DNA from 2 places in the Salinimonas sediminis genome. Region 1 is predicted to be linked to the other one. Evidence: predicted binding sites of a transcription regulator. Region 1 holds the regulator's gene; the other holds the start of a gene.
The links. Region 1 encodes FliA, which starts transcription of late flagellar genes. Its sites were predicted from a motif close to CTAAAGNTNNNNNNNNNNNNGCCGATA; they were not measured.
Positions count from the first base shown of each region.

Region 2: a site for FliA is predicted at 5,129-5,155, ahead of D0Y50_RS15940 (DUF5610 domain-containing protein). Genes of this name have one in related genera too.

Region 1 is NZ_CP031769.1:1,059,395-1,066,815, forward strand. It holds gene D0Y50_RS04805 (MinD/ParA family ATP-binding protein) at 1-761, shown strand, start outside; gene D0Y50_RS04810 (RNA polymerase sigma factor FliA) at 758-1,486, shown strand; gene cheY (chemotaxis response regulator CheY) at 1,540-1,923, shown strand; gene D0Y50_RS04820 (protein phosphatase CheZ) at 1,960-2,709, shown strand; gene D0Y50_RS04825 (chemotaxis protein CheA) at 2,722-4,983, shown strand; gene D0Y50_RS04830 (protein-glutamate methylesterase/protein-glutamine glutaminase) at 5,013-6,149, shown strand; gene D0Y50_RS04835 (ParA family protein) at 6,177-6,959, shown strand; gene D0Y50_RS04840 (chemotaxis protein CheW) at 6,949-7,421, shown strand, end outside.
Region 2 is NZ_CP031769.1:3,632,339-3,639,759, reverse strand. It holds gene D0Y50_RS15960 (putative bifunctional diguanylate cyclase/phosphodiesterase) at 1-1,690, opposite strand, end outside; gene D0Y50_RS15955 (fatty acid desaturase) at 1,955-3,082, opposite strand; gene fabR (HTH-type transcriptional repressor FabR) at 3,303-3,941, shown strand; gene trmA (tRNA (uridine(54)-C5)-methyltransferase TrmA) at 3,943-5,037, opposite strand; gene D0Y50_RS15940 (DUF5610 domain-containing protein) at 5,186-6,406, shown strand; gene D0Y50_RS15935 (RNA recognition motif domain-containing protein) at 6,505-6,969, opposite strand.

The DNA of each region.
Region 1 (7,421 bases):
CGCTAAATACGGCCATTTCGATGGCTAAACAGGGCAAGCGGGTAATGGTACTTGACGCTGACCTGGGTTTGGCGAATGTCGATGTAATGCTTGGACTGCGTGTAGAACGTAATCTTTCGCATGTGTTGTCGGGTGAATGTACGTTAGATGAAGTACTGGTTACCGGGCCACATGGCATTAAAATCGCCCCTGCTACCTCTGGCACTCAGTCAATGACTGAGCTGACCCCAACCGAACATGCCGGGCTTATCCGCGCCTTCAGCGAGCTGCGTTCGCAGGTCGATGTACTGATAGTGGATACTGCTGCCGGGATCTCCGACATGGTGCTGAGCTTTTCCAAAGCGGCCCAGGATATCATGGTGGTGGTGTGCGATGAGCCTACATCATTGACCGATGCCTATGCACTGATCAAAATTCTTAACCGTGAACACGGGGTGTTCCGCTTCAAAATTGTGGCTAACATGGTTCGCGATACCCGCGAAGGTCATGAGTTATTCAGTAAATTATCTAAAGTCACGGGGCGGTTTTTAGATGTTGCCTTAGAGTTAGTAGCAACGGTGCCGTTTGATGAAAATATCCGTCGGGCAGTCCGTAAGCAAACCTCTATTGTCGATGCATATCCAGGCTCACCGGCCGCTGTGGCTATTTCACAACTGGCCACTAAAGCAATGCATTGGCCGGTACCCAGCCAGCCAGGTGGCCATCTGGAATTTTTCATTGAACAGCTGGTGTCACATAAAACCACAGGAACGCAACGTTGAATAGCAAAGCGGCTGCCTACCGACAGCAAAATGACAAAGCACAGTTGGTAGAGCGACACGCGTCCCTGGTTAAGCGGATAGCCCATCACTTAATGGCCCGCTTACCAGCGAGCGTATTGGTGGACGATCTTATACAGGCAGGCATGATTGGCCTGTTGGAAGCGGCCAAAAATTTCGATGGCTCGAAAGGAGCCAGTTTCGAAACGTTTGCGGGTATTCGTATCCGTGGTGCCATGCTCGACGAAATACGTAAAGGCGACTGGACACCCCGGTCGGTGCACAAAAACAGCCGGGCGATCACTGAAGCCATTGCTCAGGTTGAAAAAGATACAGGACGTGACGCGCGCGATGTGCAGATAGCTGCTAAGCTCAATGTCAGTCTTGATGATTACCACCAAATGCTCAACGAAGTGAACGCAGGCAAACTGGTGGGTATAGAAGATCTCGGTGTGTCAGAAGATGTGATTACCACCGAAGGTAATCAGGGTAATGATTCGCCACTGGAAGATTTAATGCAGGGCGCGTTTCAAAAAGCGTTAGCCCATGCAATCACGACCTTACCGGAGCGCGAAGCCATTGTTCTTTCACTGTATTACGATGAAGAACTTAACCTGCGGGAAATTGGCGAAGTATTGGATGTCAGTGAATCAAGGGTCAGTCAGATTCATAGTCAGGCGATGTTGAAATTAAAAGCTAAAATGCAGACCTGGCGTGCCGATAGTTAATACAACAATATCAATAGTAAAACATAATAATTTAATCCCCGGTGGAGGCCATTTTGGATAAAAATATGAAAATTCTCGTGGTAGATGACTTTTCTACTATGAGACGAATCATAAAGAACCTGTTGAAGGACTTGGGGTTTTCCAACATCCAGGAAGCTGATGATGGCAGCACGGCATTACCCATGTTGCAACAAGGCGATTTCGACTTTGTAGTAACAGATTGGAATATGCCGGGCATGCAGGGCATCGATTTGTTGCGGGCGATTCGAGCAGACGACAAACTTAAGCACCTGCCAGTGCTGATGGTAACTGCAGAAGCGAAAAAAGAACAAATTGTTGCTGCAGCTCAAGCTGGTGTTAACGGCTACGTGGTAAAACCTTTCACGGCTGCTACGCTAAAAGAAAAACTAGATAAAATCTTTGAACGTTTAGGTTAATCCAGACGATCTTACGGGATTTAAGAGGAATACTGGATGTCGACGAATGTCAATGTTCCTATCTCACTTGAAGAAGCACGTCAGTTGGTTGTTCATCTTGAACAGGGCGAAAACGCGGAAGCACGTGAATTGTTGGAAGCCATTTCAACAAAAGAGTCAATTGAGTTATTTGCCGAAGTGGGCAAACTAACCCGACAATTACATGATGCGTTAAATAATTTTCAGCTCGATGAACGCATTGCCGGCCTGGCCAACGATGATATACCGGATGCGCAAACCCGGTTGACCTACGTTATCGAAGAAACCGAAAAAGCCGCTAACACTACGATGGATGCAGTGGAAGCGAGCATGCCTATTGCTGAGGCTTTGACCCAGCGTATAGACACCATTATGCCAGAATGGAAAAAGCTGATGACCCGCCAGATAGAGTTAGGCGAGTTTAAAGCACTGTGTACGGATTTAGACGATTTGCTTAGTGATACATCCAGTGAATCAGCAAAATTAACCGGTCTGTTAACCGAAGTGCTTATGGCACAGGGCTATCAGGATTTAACCGGTCAGGTGATTCGGCGGGTTATTGAGCTGGTGAAAGAAGTCGAAGATAGCCTGGTGAACATGCTAACGGTGTTTGGCGAACCAGAATCTGGGGTTCAGCCACCACCGGATAATATAGAAATAACCAGCGGTGTCGAAGCTGAAGGGCCTATAGTTAATGCCGAAGAACGCGACGACGTTGTAAAGGGTCAGGATGATGTTGATGACCTTTTGTCGAGCTTAGGTTTTTAGGAGAGCAGGCGCATGTCGTTTGATGTAGACGAGGATATTTTACAGGACTTTCTGGTAGAAGCTGGTGAAATTCTGGAGCAGTTGCAGGAGCAACTGGTCGATCTGGAAAATAACCCGGAAGACAGTGATTTACTTAATGCTATTTTTCGAGGCTATCATACTGTTAAAGGTGGTGCCGGTTTTCTGTCGCTGACCGAATTGGTCGAGATATGTCATGGTGCGGAAAATGTATTTGACGTAATGCGTAATGGCCAGCGGACGCTGACCCCAGAGTTAATGGACGTAATATTGCAGGCCACCGATGTGGTGGTAGCGATGTTTGAAAAAGTAAAACAACGCGAGCCAATGGAACCGGCTGACGCAGCCCTTGTCGATATTCTGCATAAGTTAAGTCGACCCGAAACTCCCGATGAAAATATTTTCAACAGCGGCACCATAGCCGGTCATCAGGCCACCGATGATCTGAATATGGATGACGCTGCTCAGGCGATTGTGGAACCTGCCCCCACCGCACCAGAAATGGCCGCGATGCATGAAACCGCTGCCACACAAGGCGGTATTGAAGAAATTACTGAAGATGAATTTGAGAAGCTGCTGGATGAGCTGCATGGCAGTAATGCGCCAGGGCGGGCAGCGCCTGCCAGCGAGCCGGCTAAGCCTACTGCGGCGGTAACCGGCGATGATATTACCGACGATGAATTTGAGGCATTGCTGGACGAGCTGCATGGCAAAGGCCAGTTTTCTGCTGAAGACGCCGCACCTGCCGCCAGCACGCCTGCGCCGTCAGCCAGTTCACCAGCGCCTGGCGCTGGCGGTGACGAAATCACCGATGACGAATTTGAAGCATTGTTAGACCAGCTTCATGGCAAAGGACAGGCCCCCACGTTAAAAACTGACGAAAGTGCTGCGCCAAAATCTGAAAAGCCGCGGGTTAAAGTTGACGTAGATGCTACGGCGGCTATTACTCAGGCCAAACAGCAACAACAAGCTGCTACGCCTGCTGCGCCGAAAGCAACGCCCGCAAAACCAGCGGAACCGCAGGCCGCTAAACCGGCTGCCCCGGCAGCTAAACGCGAAGACAAAAAAGCCAGTGGTGGCGGGCAACAAACCGAAACGACGGTACGGGTAGATACTAAACGTTTAGACCAGATCATGAACATGGTGGGCGAGCTGGTATTAGTGCGCAACCGGCTGCTCAGTCTGGGAATAAATACCAGCGATGAAGCCATGTCTAAAGCTATAGCTAACCTGGACGTGGTAACGGGCGATCTGCAAGGCGCGGTGATGAAAACCCGCATGCAGCCTATCAAAAAAGTCTTTGGCCGCTTCCCCCGCGTAGTCCGCGACCTGGCGCGTAGTCTGAAAAAAGAGATTACGCTTGAGCTGGAAGGGGAAGAAACCGATTTAGATAAAAACCTGGTCGAGGCACTTGCCGATCCATTGGTGCATTTAGTGCGCAACTCTGTGGATCATGGGGTCGAAATGCCCGATGACCGACAAGCAGCCGGCAAGCCCAGAATGGGCACAGTCAAGTTGTCGGCTTCGCAAGAGGGCGATCATATCCTACTTACCATCGAAGATGATGGTAAGGGCATGGACCCGGAAAAGCTTAAAGAAATCGCGATTAATCGCGGCGTACTGGATGCCGACGCGGCCGCCCGAATGTCAGATGTAGAAGCCTTTAATCTGATTTTCGCGCCAGGCTTTTCGACCAAGACTGAAATTAGTGATATTTCTGGCCGTGGTGTGGGTATGGATGTGGTGAAAACCAAAATCAACCAGCTCAACGGTACGGTAAACATTGATTCGCAGCTGGGTAAAGGCACCCGTCTAGAAATTAAAGTTCCTCTGACCTTGGCTATCTTGCCTACCTTAATGATTATTGTAGGTAAACAGACCTTTGCGCTACCGTTAGGTGCGGTTAGCGAAATCATTAACATGGACATTAAGAAAACCAATACGGTAGACGGCCAGCTCACCTTGATAGTGCGGTCAAAAGCTATTCCCTTGTTCTTCCTTGGCGACTGGCTAATGCGTGGCCCTACCGATATTGACCGTGAAAAAGGCCATGTGGTGGTGGTACAGATTGGTACCCAGCAAGTTGGCTTTGTGGTTGATGCTTTAATTGGTCAGGAAGAGGTGGTGATTAAGCCTCTTGATGCATTGTTACAAGGCACGCCTGGAATGGCCGGTGCGACGATAACCTCGGATGGGGGGATAGCGCTTATTCTGGATATTCCAAGCCTGTTAAAACGCTACGCACGTCGGTCATAGCAGGGCGGCGTACAAGGATTAACACATAAATGGCTTTTAAAGTTCTGATTGTTGACGACTCAGCATTCTATCGTCGACGTGTTCGCGAGATTCTCAGCGAGGACAGGGAGCTGAACGTAGTAGGTGAAGCCCGAAACGGGCAGGAAGCATTAGAAATGTTGCTAACCTGTGCCCCGGATGTAGTAACCATGGATGTGGAAATGCCGGTTATGGACGGTATTTCCGCGGTCAAAGCGATCATGAATAAGCGCCCGGTGCCTATTTTGATGTTTTCATCATTAACCCACCAGGGTGCGCAGGCCACGCTTGATGCATTGGAAGCGGGCGCGTTGGACTTCTTACCGAAAAGATTTGAAGATATTGCCCAGGATCGAAAACAGGTTTCGGGTATCTTACAAACCAAGGTGCGCCTGCTCGCCCGGCGAGGGGTGGGCATCCGCCGTGCGGCAGCGCCGCGGCATGAACGGGCAGAAGTTGCAATGCCGGCAAATGCTCCCAGGCAAAGCTTTGTGCGCAGTTCGTCCATGTTAACTGGCCGTAGTAAAGTCGCCGCGCAACCTACAGTGTCGAGTGTGTCACGCTCAGGTAAGCGCTATAGTTGTTTGGCTATTGGCGCTTCTACTGGCGGGCCGGTTGCATTGCAAAAAGTTTTGACACCGCTACCCGCGAATTTCCCTTACCCTATTGTGCTGGTGCAACACATGCCCGGCACATTTACCCATGCGTTTGCGCAACGTTTAAATCACCACTGCAAAATTAATGTTAAAGAAGCTGCAGATGGTGATGAAATGAAAGCGGGCTGGGCTTATTTAGCTCCCGGCGGCAAGCAGATGCAGGTGGAACGCCGTGGTACTCGTAATTACTTGCGGATTGTGGAAGATAACAGCGATAAAGCAACGTATAAGCCCAGTGTGGATATTACCTTTACCAGCCTGGCCAAATTGTTTGGTGGGGATGTACTTGGGGTTATTTTGACCGGCATGGGCGCCGATGGTAAAGAGGGCTGCAAGTTATTACGCGATAAAGGCGCCAATATTTGGGCCCAGGACCAGGCCTCGTGTGTCGTTTATGGCATGCCTCAAGCGGTTGCCAAAGAAAATATATCCCAGAAAAATATCAGTATAGATAACATTGCCGGCTGTATTATTACTGAAATGGCGTTGTAATAAACATGTGCATCCAGGAGAGCTAGGATGAAGATCTGGACCATTGCCAACCAAAAGGGCGGCGTGGGAAAAACCACCACAACCGTAACGCTGGGTGGGCTGTTAGCGCAGCACAATCAGCGGGTTTTATTGGTGGATACCGATCCGCATGCTTCGTTAAGTTATTATTTTGGTATAGATGCTGAAGAACAATCCGCTTCGGTTTACGATATTTTTATTAATAAAGACCCTATTACCGCCGATAAAGTGCTTGATTGCTTGTGTCCTACAAAGGTAGATGGCTTGTTTGTATTGCCCGCTACCATGGCCCTGGCAACCCTTGACAGACAAATGGGCAGCGCTCCGGGCATGGGATTGATCCTAAAAAAAGCCCTGGCCTGCGTGGCCGATGAATTTGACTTCGTGCTGCTGGACTGCCCGCCGGTGTTAGGGGTGTTAATGGTGAATGCACTGGCTGCGTGTCATAAGGTGATTATACCGGTGCAAACCGAGTTTTTAGCACTTAAGGGATTAGACAGAATGGTTCATACGTTAACCATTATGGGACGTTCACTGAACAAAACCTTTGATACCATTATTGTGCCCACCATGTTTGACCGGCGTACGCGCGCCGCGTTGCAGGCACAGGCGAAGCTAATGACCGATTATACGGATAATGTGTGGCAAGGAATGATTCCGGTAGATACGCACTTCAGAGACGCCAGCCTGGGGCAATTGCCTGCTTCAGTATTGTATCCGCGCACCCGCGGCGTGGGCGCGTATCGTTTATTGCTTAAAACGTTGGGCGCAGGGGTAGGTGATGAACAATAAGCAAACTCCTTTTGCAAATGAAGACGTGGTAGAAGCCTATCTTGATGGGTTACTTAGCGAGCCGCAAAATCCAGCAGATATTACGGCCAACACCGCCCGTTTACTGGAAGAAGCAACCCGTCAGTTGCAGACCTCTCACGAGGTAGATACGCCCATAGCACCGCCGTTACCACGTGACGAAGCCGTTACTGCAGATTCACTAGAAGCGTTACCCCAGTTAAGCGGCGAAGCCGCCTTACTGGAACAGTTTGATCAGGTATTAGAACCGGTGCCGGCAGCACCGGCTACCCGGTTACAGGATCAACTGGACAATAAGTTTCAGGCACTGTTTTTTGAAGTGGCAGGCCTTACCCTGGCGGTGCCACTGATAACATTGGGTGGCATTCACCGTCTGGAAAAAACGGGGCCTCTGTTTGGTAAGCCCCCCTGGTTTAAAGGGGTAATGCTGCATCGTAAGCAAAA
Region 2 (7,421 bases), 1.9 Mb from region 1:
CCCGGGTATCAATCTTAGTAATCAGCCCGGATGTTTCGGCTAGCGGAATAAACTGGTCAGGTGCTAACAGCGTGTCTGCATCATATTGCCAACGAACCAAGGCTTCGGCGCCGCATACCTTACCGGTATGCATGTTGAACTTTGGCTGGTAATACACGCGTAATTGATCGCCTTCGGTAATAGCATCACGCAAATGTTTAAGCAACGTGTAGCGATTTTCCAGCGCCTGGAGTAACTCGGCATTGTAAAAGCGCACCAACTCCCCGTGGCGGTTAGCCTCGTGAAGTGTAGCCTCGGATAACCGAATAGCCTGTTCGGCATTTTCCCGGGCCACCAGGCTTAAATCCATATACGCCACAGAAAGTAGCATTTTGTGGGTAATTTCATTCACTACCACAGACTGCTCAGTTAATGCTAGCAGGGCGTTCTTGTCTGGCGCATCCGGTTTATGTATTAGCATCGCCAGGCAGTCTTCATCTAGCCGGGCTATGGCATAATGGCCGGGGACCTGGGCCCGTATTACGTCTAACAAGCTAGCCATCATAGCGCGCATAAACTCGCTGCCCAGCATAATTTCGTTAGTGAAAAAGTCGTTCACCCGAAAAAGCAGAATGATCGAGTTGTTCTTATCTTCCTGGGAAGTGGTGTTTAACTCGCGCTCCAGCCAGTTTCTATTGGGTATGGCCAGCTGTGTGTCGTAATACGCCAGGGAGGTGAGCTTATTAAGTAGTGCCAGGTTGGTAAACCCGTTGCCGATATTTTGGCTAAATACCATAAGCAAGGTTATGTGGCTAAGTTGAAGCGTAACCGCCGACTTCACGATAATCAGATACCGTCGGTCGTCCAGCTCCTGGGTACTAAAGTACAGCACGGTCCAGTGGTCGGCAAACTGATGTTCCCGTTGGGTGATTGCATTATCAATGGCGTTGCTTAATAGCTGTTGTTCGGTTTCTTCCAGTGAAGTGAGCAACCCGCTAAGCGCCGCCGCCTGATTGTCTGCAAATTCGCCACTAGAAGCCACAATCGGACTATAGCTAACTGCCATAGATTGAGGATAGTGAATGCAGGCCACGCCGCCGCTATCATCCACCCCGATAATGCGGGTGATTTCTTTTAGCACCGTATCTGAAAAGCTGTGTATTTCCTGGCGGGCAGTAATGCTACGGGATGCATCTACAATTAACTGCAAACCGCGTTTTGCCACCGCCAGCTCGTGCAATGAATCCCAGGTTTTAATATTACTGGTAACTACGCTACGTAATTTTTCTGCCGTCAGGTCGACTTTGTTCCAGTATTCATCTACGTCAAAATCGCGCATGGTATCCAGACGCGGCGCCATTCCGGGCTGGCCAGTCAAAAGGATTATCCGCACCAGTTCATTACCCAGCACATTGCGAATGGTATTTACCAGGAATAACCCCGCGTCATCATGTTCCATAACTACATCGAGCAAAATGACGGCGATATCATCATGTTCAGCAATAATTGCTGCAGCTTGTGCGGCTGAACTGGCTGTGAGTAGCCGAATAGGTAACGAATTTACGGTTAAGCCCCGTAGGCCAAGTTCGAGTGACTGCTGATAGCCGGGATCATCTTCCACACTCAAGACTAACCATTCACCCGAAACCGCAGGGTCAGAGGGCGACTGTTCTATTTCTTCTGCAAAGGTAAAAAGTGAATCATCATTCATCGTTGTGTCCTGCTAAAAAAAGATCCCTGTTATGCAACAAAGTGACGATGCAACCTGCATATAAAAAGTAAGTCTGAATATCTATTTGTTATAGCTAAGTGTCGCTCAAATAAGCAAAAATGCAAAGATTTATTACGCCATTTAATAGGGATTCATGACATAGGGGTTTACCCCCAGAAAGGGGTGAGGTAGGGAATTTTAGGCAATAAAAAAGGCGTACCTGTTGATCAGAAACGCCTTTCGAATGACCGGTATGTCAAAAACTCAACTTAATGCAAAGTTGGTTTCCTGCAGCTTCAGCCATTTTTCACGCTGTAATGCCAGACTGTTTTTAAGCTCTTTATATTTAAAGTCCAGTTCCAGTCTTTCCATGCTTCGTTTGATGCACTTTTGACGGACTTTCATCAGCCGTTTTTTCGCCGTGTAGTATTCCGACATCCGCTGCATTAATAAGTCATATTCAGCCTGAATTTTTTGCATAACTTCTTCAGCATTGGGCAGTTGCGATACTTTAGCGCTGGCTTGTTGTAGCTGCATCGCCAAACGCGCTTTTTCGATACGCTCTTCCGGTACCCGGCGCAAGTTATACGTTAGCCCTACAAAGGATAAACCTCTTATCAACCATTTGGTAGGGTCAAACTGCCACCACCGAATGCCATTTCGGTAATCATATTCGAAAATATGATGGTAGTTATGGTAGCCCTCGCCAAATGTGAAGAAAGCCAATATCCCGTTATCCCGTGCAGTATTTTTGTCGGTATACGGTTGCCGACCCCAAAAATGCGCCAGCGAATTAATAAAGAAAGTAACATGGTGAACCATAACCAGGCGGAAGACACCGGCAAACAAAATCATGCCAAGAATGTCGCCATTCAACCAACCTAAAAAGGCGGTAATACCGAAGTTTGATGCCAGCACAATAGGTAGATAATACTTATGCTGCCATTGCACGACGGGATCTTTTAACAAGTCTTTGCAGTTACGGTAGTCGTCATATCGATGTGACTGGTACTCACGCAGCATCCAGCCAATATGAGCAAACCACAAACCCTTCCGGGCCGAATAAGGGTCTTTGTCGTTATCATCCACATGACGATGATGAATTCGATGATCAGAACACCAGTGCAGTATACTATTTTGCAGCGCCATCGCGCCGCCGATAGCCAGTACCACTCTAACCACTATATTGGCATCATAGGTTTTATGAGACCACAGGCGATGGTAACCAGCAGTAATAGACATACCAGTAAAGTAAAACAGCACGACGGCCGTAATGATTTCCACGGTATCAAAACCGATATAGGCAGCCCACACAGGCACGCCGATAAACGCAATGGCTCCGGTGATAATAAAGACCAGGACATTGGTAAGAATAATTGGTGGTTTTTTCATTAATCACAACTCAGCTTACAACTGTACGCTAATTTAGCGGGAAAAGCCGTGTTAGTAAAGTAAAACGGCCCCTTTTCAGCATAAAGTATAGGCATATTTTGTCCTCTCAGGGAGACAAAACCTGCTATAGATTATAAACCTTCCAAGAAACAGTGAGATATACAAAGTCGAGCTTTACGATTATCTCAGGTAAACTCTGTGTGTCTTGCAGGAGGTTATTTTGAGTCGCCAGGAACAGAAATTAAAAACCCGCCAAAATATTATTCAGGCAGCATTTGCGTTGCTGGATGATAATCGCAGTTTATCGGCTATTAGTTTACGTGAAGTTGCGCGGGCCGCGGGGATAGCGCCCACCTCATTCTACCGTCATTTTAAAGACATGGATGAATTGGGGTTAACCCTGGTCGATGAAGCAGGTTTAGCGTTACGACAGCTCATGCGTCAGGCTCGAAGCCGTATTGCGTCAGGCGGAGGAGTAATCGATATTTCGGTCGACACGTTTATAGAATTTATCTGTGCGAATGCCAATGTATTTCGGTTGCTGCTACGCGAGCATACCGGGACTTCAGCGGCTTATCGGATGGCTGTGCTTAGGGAAATTCAACATTTCGTGGAAGAGTTGGCCGACTACATCGTCGAACGCCAAAGCATTGACCATAGCATTGCAAGTTTACAGGCAGAAGCAATGGTGCGGTTGGTATTTAGTGCCGGTGCTGAAACCCTGGAGGCAGACCCCTCAATGCGGGGCGAAATTGGACGGCGGGTGAAAGCGCAGTTGCGCTTTGTGCAGCTAGGCGCAGCAACCTACGCCAACCGTACCGGGCGGGCCAAAAGTAATGCCCCGGCCCACGCCGAATAAGCTATTTCCTGACCAGTTTGACCCCGGTTTCTATGTGATGGGTAAACGGGAACTGATCAAACAGCGCACAGGCAGTAATAGTGTGCGTGTCACACAACAGCTGCAAATTCTCCGAAAGTGTTTCCGGGTTACACGAGATATACACAATTTCATCATAGGCTTGAATCATCTTCAGCGACGCTTCATCAAGGCCAGAGCGTGGTGGGTCGACCAACACCGTGGCAAAGTCATAGCTGGACAAATCTATACCTTCCAGTCGGGTAAACTGCCGCTCATTATTCATGGCAGCAGTGAAGTCTTCGGCAGCCAATCTTACAATATCAACATTTTCTAGCTGGTTTTTATCAATATTGAACTGCGCCGCCGCGACAGAGGGTTTGGCAATTTCAGTGCCGATAACCTTGCGATACTGGCTGGCCATTGGTAAGGAAAAATTTCCTGCCCCACAGTACAGTTCGAGTAAATCCCGATTGGGGTTACCGCAGACCGCCAAGGCCCACTCAATCATATTGCAATTAACCTGAGCGTTAGGCTGGGTAAAACTATTTTCAATATGCTTAAAGTAGTACATGCGGCCATTTACGGGTAAGCCTTCAATAATATAATCATTACCAATAACGACTTTCTGTTTGCGTGCGCGGCCAATAATATTTACTGCAAATGTATCACCCAGTGTCGTTCGCAACTGTTCTGCAGCCTGTTGCCATTCGTCTTCAAGCTTTTTGTGGTACAACAAGCTAATCACCAGTTCATCGCTCAGACCACTCAAATAATCTATTTGAAACAGTTTATTACGCAGGACCGGCGTGACCTTAAGCAAGGCAATCAGCGCAGACATAGCTTGATTGATAGTCTTGCTGGCAGCATCAAAGGTATCTACCCGGTATTTCTCTTTGGTTTGTTGGTCAAACATAATGTGGTAGAGATCCTCACCTTCATGCCAGACCCTGAATTCTGCTCGCATCCGATAGTGGCGCTCTGCGGAGGCATAGACCTGCGGCTCGGGGGCAGCAAATGGTGCCAGCAGTGTGGTTAACCGTTCGTATTTTTCCTGCAATTGACTATTGTAGGCTTCACTATGGTCGGTCTGCGCCATTATTTTCTCCGAAATCACTTTTTAAAGGGAGCGAATTGTAGAGTCTTTTATACGCACTGCAATGGCTTTTATAAAATGTCTTGTTCTAAAATTAAACAAATGGGCTCTGCGGCCGATAACCTAGGGTGAGGTGAGTGAGGACACTGTTATGAATGTTGATAAAATTACTAATGCCAAAGCTGAAACCGCAGCGCCGGTAAACCCTGTTACAGCGCATAAAAAGCAGTTGCAGCAGCAAGGCCTGCAGCAAGCAGCCCAGTTTATGCAGCAGGAAACATCGGTAACAGTTTCTGCTTCGCAAACTACTATTAGCTACAAAGTGGTCAATCGGGCCCTGGCATCCAATGTGGAAATTGATGGTCAGCGCCCTCTACCAAGCGAAAAGCCGCCCAAAGACGAAAACCTATTTGATTTTGAAGAAGTTGCTAAAAATGTGATGGGCTTTGTTGGTTCAGTTATACGTGGAGCGGCGGCTGGTGGAGCAGAAAAAGAGCAGCTTCAATCCTTGTTTGGGCAAGCCAGAGAAGGCGTAGCTAAAGGGATTGCTCAAGCCCGTCAGGATCTGTCCGGCTGGTTAAACGATGATATTAGTCAGGGGATCACCGATAGTGAATCTCTGATTGAAAATAAAATGGTAGCGTTGGAAGACGATGTATTTGGCCGTGCGCCAGTAGTAACCGCAACCCAGCTAGAACAGTTAAACAGCCGTGAGGGCGACCTGATTATCCGCACCCGGGAAGGCGACGAAGTAACAGTCCGGTTTGCAGATGTTCAAACAGCGAAGTACCAACAATATGGACCCTCGCAAGCCACCCCGGCTTCTGAGCCGGACGCCAGCTCCACCAATAGTAATACCGAAACTTATAGTCGTGCTCAATGGCAGGCCACCAGTAGTTTTAGCTTTTCAATTAGCGGCGAGCTGAACGAGCAAGAGCTGGCAGGCATTACGGAACTGGTAAACAGTACCTACGATCTGGCGACAACATTTTTTGATGGTGATATAGATAAAGCCTTCGAGCAAGCTAATGGCCTTACCTTTGATAAAGAGGTGTTAGCCGGCTATGCCATGCAACTTACCCGAACCCAAAGTTCCAGTGTTGTGAAAGCATATGAAAGTGTCCAGGGGCTTTCCGGTGAGGAACTGGCTAAGCGGGAGGGGGAATTTGCTATTGCTGACTATATCCAAAAAATGTTGAACAACCGCGAGCAGGCAGAGCAGACGTTAGCCACCGAGCAGGACATTGGCTCACTGGTACAAGGTATTATTAATCAAATGCAAGAAGTGCATACACCTGATCTCATCAGTGCGATTAATCGCTTTACTGGCTTTAATCAACAGCTAAGTAATGCCTTGGATGTGAAAGAGTAATACGTAATTACCTCACGGCTATCGTAACTAGCGTATAGGTGAATGTAAGCTAGCCTGATTCAAGAGTAAAAAAAACCTGGGTTTCCCCAGGTTTTTTGCTATTCCATTTCGCCTTTTTCTTTGGCGGGACGTACCTTTAATGTTCGTTCCAGGAAAACCTTATCGTTCAGTTCAGTTATTGCCTGGTCGACATCACTGGTAACCACTTCAATAAAACCATAACCTTTGCGCTTGCCCGTTCTTCGATCCTTCATCAGTCGAACAGACTGCACATTGACGTAGCTATTAAAGTACTCTTTTACAGCATCTTCGTTCGCTTTATATGGCAGATTACCCACATACAGCGTCGCCGTTTCGCCGCTAACTCCACTTTCAGGTTCGGCGGTAATTGCCGAGGTGCCGAATAGCGAAGCAAGATAGGGCGTAACGATGCCACTAAATAATAAAGATGCAGCTACAGTTAACGGTAAACTTGTTTCCATACCAGAAGAAGAAAATACCAGATAGCCGATAACCGCGAAAATTACGCTAATAATAGCGCATTGAATAAAGCCAACTTTCATAAACCTACCTTTATATTGTTATAGATGATACTTGGAGGCTGGTTATAGTTTACTCACTTGTAACAATTTGAACAACAATCTGTCACAGATGTAGACTAAAGGCCAAGTTTAGCACAAGGTTTGTTGGAAAAATGGGCGTTTGAATCAATAAAGTATAAAAACCCCGTAAAAGGATAAAAAAGGTGTTGACGGCGCAATATCCTCATGTAGAATGCGCCCCACGTTTCGAGAGGGCAGCAGCCAATTCGAAGTGTAGTTTTCCAAGCAAGCGCTTTTAGAAAAAACTTTCAAAAAAGTGTTGACGCAGAAAACGAAACGCGTAGAATGCGCATCCCGCTTCGGGGAGAAACGAAGCAAGGCGTGAAGTAAAAATAAACAGTAGTTTACTTTGAAAAGCGTGCCAGCCGGCATGCCGGCTGTCAAAATGTTCTTTAACAATTTATAACAAGACA